DNA from 2 places in the Methylobacterium sp. P1-11 genome. Region 2 is predicted to be linked to the other one. Evidence: predicted binding sites of a transcription regulator. Region 2 holds the regulator's gene; the other holds the start of a gene.
The links. The regulator LexA, encoded in region 2, represses DNA repair genes until DNA is damaged. The targets are predictions, from matches to a motif close to TGTTCNNNNTGTGTTCNG.
Positions count from the first base shown of each region.

Region 1 (2,451 bases), on a different contig from region 2:
CCTGTATAGGAGCCCGACCCCGAATTCTTGGTCTTGCGCTCCGGGCGGCCGATCACCGGTTGCCCTGCCGGACTGTCCGACCCGAATGCCATGACCGCCACGCCCGCCCCCCGCGGCCCCGCTCCCGGCGCCGCCCCGAAAATCTCGTTCGTCTCGCTGGGCTGCCCGAAGGCGCTGGTCGATTCCGAGCGGATCCTGACCCATCTCCGCGCCGAGGGCTACGAGCTGGCCCGCCGGCACGACGGCGCCGACGTGGTGATCGTCAACACCTGCGGCTTCCTCGATTCGGCCAAGGCGGAGTCGCTCTCGGCGATCGGCGAGGCCATGGCGGAGAACGGCCGCGTCATCGTCACCGGCTGCATGGGCGCGCAGCCGGAGGAGATCCGCGAGAAGTACCCGGACCTCCTGGCGGTGACCGGGCCCCAGGCCTACGAGTCGGTCGTGGCGGCCGTCCACGAGGCGGTGCCGCCGGCCCACGACCCGTTCCTCGACCTCGTGCCGCCGCAGGGTATCAAGCTCACCCCGCGCCACTACGCCTACCTGAAGATCTCGGAAGGGTGCAGCAACCGCTGCAGCTTCTGCATCATCCCGTCCCTGCGCGGGAATCTCGTCAGCCGCCCGGCCGCCGACGTGCTGCGCGAGGCCGAGAAGCTGGTCAAAGCCGGCGTGAAGGAGCTGCTGGTGGTCAGCCAGGACACCAGCGCCTACGGCGTCGATATCCGCTACGCCGAGAGCCCGTGGCAGGACCGGCAGGTCCGGGCGAAGTTCTACGACCTGACCCGGGAGCTCGGCGCGCTCGGCGCCTGGGTCCGGCTGCACTACGTCTACCCCTACCCGCACGTGGACGAGGTCATCCCGCTGATGGCCGAGGGCAAGGTGCTCCCCTATCTCGACATGCCGCTCCAGCACGCGAGCCCGTCGGTGCTCAAGCGCATGCGCCGCCCCGGCAATCAAGAGCGGCAGCTCGACCGGATCCGCAGCTGGCGGCAGACCTGCCCGGACCTCGCGATCCGCTCGACCTTCATCGTCGGCTTCCCCGGCGAGACCGAGGCCGAGTTCGAGGAATTGCTGGCCTGGCTGCAGGAGGCCAAGCTCGATCGCGTCGGCTGCTTCGAGTACGAGCCGGTGGCGGGGGCCACCGCCAACGCGCTCGGCGACCTCGTGCCGCCGGCGGTCAAGGCCGAGCGCAAGCGCCGGTTCATGGAGACCCAGAACGGCATCGCGCTCCGGCTTCAGCGGGCCAAGGTCGGCAAGCGGCTGCCCGTGATCGTCGACGCCGTCGAGGGCGGGGTCGCGCGGGGCCGGTCCAAGGCCGACGCGCCGGAGATCGACGGCACCGTCCACGCCGCCTTCCGGCGCCCGGTCCGGGTCGGCGACATCGTCACCGTGAAGATCGACCGGGCCGAGGCCTACGACCTTTACGGCAGCGTCGCCTGAACGGGCTGCGGCTGACCCTGACGGGCCTCCAACCTACATCCTCATCCTGAGGCGCCGGAGCGCAGCGGAGGCCTCCTTCGAGGCCCGCTGACGCGGGCACCTCAGGATGAGGGCACGGGCGGGATATCCCTGTTGAAGGCGCGACCGGCCCTGCTTGACCCCGCTAGGTCGCCGCGATCATTCAGAACAGAGCAGGAACCCACGGCGGACCTCCGAGGCGGCGATGGATCCGGAGGTCGCGCTCCGCAAGATCATCCACATCGACATGGACGCGTTCTACGCCTCCGTGGAGCAGCGCGACGACCCGTCCCTGCGCGGCCTGCCGCTGGCGGTGGGCGGCTCGCGGGAGCGGGGGGTCGTGGCGGCGGCGAGCTACGAGGCGCGGAAGTTCGGCGTCCGCTCGGCCATGCCGTCGGCCACCGCCCGCCGGCTCTGCCCGGACCTGCTGTTCGTGAAGCCGCGCTTCGAGGTCTACCGGGCGGTCTCGGAGGAGATCCGCGCGGTCTTCGCCCGGCACACGGCCGTCATCGAGCCGGTGGCGCTCGACGAGGCCTATCTCGACGTCACCGAGAACCTCCTGGGTCTCCCGACCGCCACGGCCGTGGCGAAGGCGATCCGGGCCGAGATCTTGGAGCGCACCGGGCTCGTCGCCTCGGCGGGGGTCTCGTACAACAAGTTCCTCGCCAAGGTGGCGTCCGACCACAGGAAGCCCGACGCCCTGTTCGTCATCACCCCCGCCATGGGGCCGGACTTCGTGGCCGCGCTGCCGATCGGCCGGTTCCACGGGGTCGGCCCGGTCACCGAGGCGAAGATGAAGCGGCTCGGGATCGAGACAGGGGCGGATCTCCGCGCCTGGCCTCTGGAGCGCCTGCGCGAGACCTTCGGCTCCGCGGGCGCCTACTACCACGCGGTCGCCCGGGGCATCGACGCGCGGCCGGTGCGCGCCCACCGGGTGCGCAAGTCGATCGGCGCCGAGACCACCTTCTCGGACGACACGGCCGCCTTCGAGGTCCT
Region 1 is NZ_NPKS01000014.1:79,586-82,036, reverse strand. It holds gene rimO (30S ribosomal protein S12 methylthiotransferase RimO) at 91-1,437, shown strand; gene dinB (DNA polymerase IV) at 1,661-2,451, shown strand, end outside.
Region 1: the regulator LexA is predicted to act here: its motif matches at 1,620-1,637, upstream of dinB (DNA polymerase IV).

Region 2 (2,451 bases):
GGGTGCGCCTGGAACTCGCCCTCGCCGATCTCGGCGGCGCGCCGGTCACCGCCGCCATCGTGCTCGACCGGGCAGAGGCCCGGGCCTTCGCCCGCGCCCTGCTCGCCGCCGCCGGTGACGCGGCGGAACGGACCTTCCCGAAGCCGGGCGCCTGATGGCCGGTCAGCGCGCGCCGAGGCCCGGATTGCGGCCCGGCAGACGCGGCACCACGGAACCGCGCTTCTCGACCGGCGCATCGCACGCGTAGGCGAACTCGGTCTTCAGAGGATCGAAGACGGACTCGCCGGTGATCCGACAATCCTCGCGCACGGTCTCGTCGAGATAGGCCCGGGCGGCGGTGCGGAAGCGCTTCACCCGGGTCGCGTCCGGCTCCGGATCGATCCGGACCTCGCTCAAATTGCAGCCGGTATATTCGCGCAGGGCGTTGGAGACGATCAGCATCCGGCGCAGTTGCCGATTATCGTAGACCTCGTAGGGCTCCTTGCAGCCGATCGTCACCACCTGTGGGGTGAGCGCCACGTAGTTGCGCGAGATGTAGGAGAACCCGGTGGTGCAGCCGGCCAAGCCGAGGGCAGCGAGGCCGAGGAGCAGAAGCGCTGCGGGTCGTCGCATCCTCGTCATTCCAAGAGGGTCCCTGCCCGCGCCCCGGATCCGCCGCCCTTCCGGCGGGGCAGCGCGATGCATTGAAACGGCTCCGCTTATGCCGTCAATGCGTTTCTCGGCTTCTCCCGCCGGCTGGCCGCGACGCGCCAAGCGTGGCGGTGCCATCTTGCGGAACACTTGCGGAACGTTTAACCTGTTCGTGATTTGTTTCGGAGACCGTCACGTGGCGGTCCGCCAAGCCGCGAGTCCCCCGTCGATGCTCACGCGCAAGCAGCTGGACCTCCTGCGATTCATCCAGAGCCGGATGCAGGAATGTGGTGTCCCGCCGTCCTTCGACGAGATGAAGGACGCCCTCGATCTCAAGTCGAAGTCCGGCATCCACCGGCTGATCACGGCCCTGGAGGAGCGCGGCTTCCTCCGGCGCCTTCCGAATCGGGCGCGCGCCATCGAGGTGATCCGCATTCCCGAGAGCCTCAGCCAGATGGCGCCGTCCTCGGTCCCGGCCGAGCCGCGCCGCTTCACCCCGAGCGTTGTCGAGGGCGGCAAATCCAGGCAGCCACCGGCACCGGCCAGCACGCGGATGATCGACGAGGCCGGCCGCGCCATCTCGATTCCCGTAATGGGCCGGATCGCGGCCGGTACGCCGGTCTCAGCGATTCAGAATCAGAGCCACGCCATCACCCTGTCGCCGGATTTCGTGGCGGGCGGCGAGCACTACGCCCTTGAGGTGCGCGGCGACTCGATGGTCGAGGCCGGCATCCTCGACGGCGACCTCGTGGTGATCCGCAAGCAGGACACCGCCAATACCGGCGACATCATCGTGGCGCTGATCGACGATGAGGAGGCGACGCTCAAGCGCCTGCGCCGCCGCGGCTCCTCGATCGCCCTGGAGGCCGCCAACCCGGCCTACGAGACCCGCGTCCTCGGACCCGACCGGGTCCAGATCCAGGGCCGCCTCGTCAGCCTCGTCCGTCGCTACTGAAGCGGCTCGGTCGGTGCGTCGCCGGGGACCAAGTCCCCGCCTGGCGCATCGGCTTCCGGAGGCGTTGCCGCCCCATCCTCCGGGGCGTGGGCGCCTTCCGACGCAGCGATGATCGGCTGCGGCGGTCCCGGCCCGTGTACCGAACGCGGTTGCCAGGGCACGGCGCGGCCGTCGGCTCGGGTGTAGCGGGCGGTGAAGCCTTCGCCGTCGGCCCGGAGGGCTACCGCTCCGCGGGCGGCCAGAACGCGCCGGTCGATCACCAAGGGGCCCGTGCAGGTCGGCGGCGCCGTAAGGCCGGTGATCAGGATCGCGGCGCGGGCGCAATCTTCCGGGAAGGCCCGCCGGTCCCGCACCAGGGCGACCGCCCTTCCGTCCGGCAGGCGCGCGGTGCATCCGAGCCGGTCGCAGCGGCCGCTGCCCGAACGGACGATCAGCGCCCCGGGCTGCCGTCCGTCGCCATCCGCCTTCAGCCATTGTTCGAGGACGAAGCCGGAGGGGCTGCCGAGGGCCGCGAGACGGCCGTCCGGCCCCCGCACGGCAGCGCCCCCGCCCTGTCGATCGACGTAGAGGTCGTAGCGGTCCGGCCGGGCCGCGAGGACGAGGCCGAACAGGAGCGGCGGCACGGCAAGCCAGCGCAGGCGGGACGCCGGGAGCGTCGCCAGCAGCAGGCCGAGGGTCAGCAGGATCAGGGCCGCGGTGCCGAAGGCCGGCACGACGACGATCGCCCGCTCGAATCCGGCGATCCAGTGGGAGACGGCAAGCATGCCGCCCACCGCCTGGCCCATCAGCCACCAGATCGGCCGGTCGAGGGCGAAGGGATAGGCCAGGATCCCGATCACCGCCGACGGCATCACCACCAGTGAGAC
Region 2 is NZ_NPKS01000003.1:57,660-60,110, reverse strand. It holds gene CIW48_RS04315 (hypothetical protein) at 1-155, shown strand, start outside; gene CIW48_RS04310 (hypothetical protein) at 163-612, opposite strand; gene lexA (transcriptional repressor LexA) at 860-1,585, shown strand; gene CIW48_RS04300 (ComEC/Rec2 family competence protein) at 1,579-2,451, opposite strand, start outside.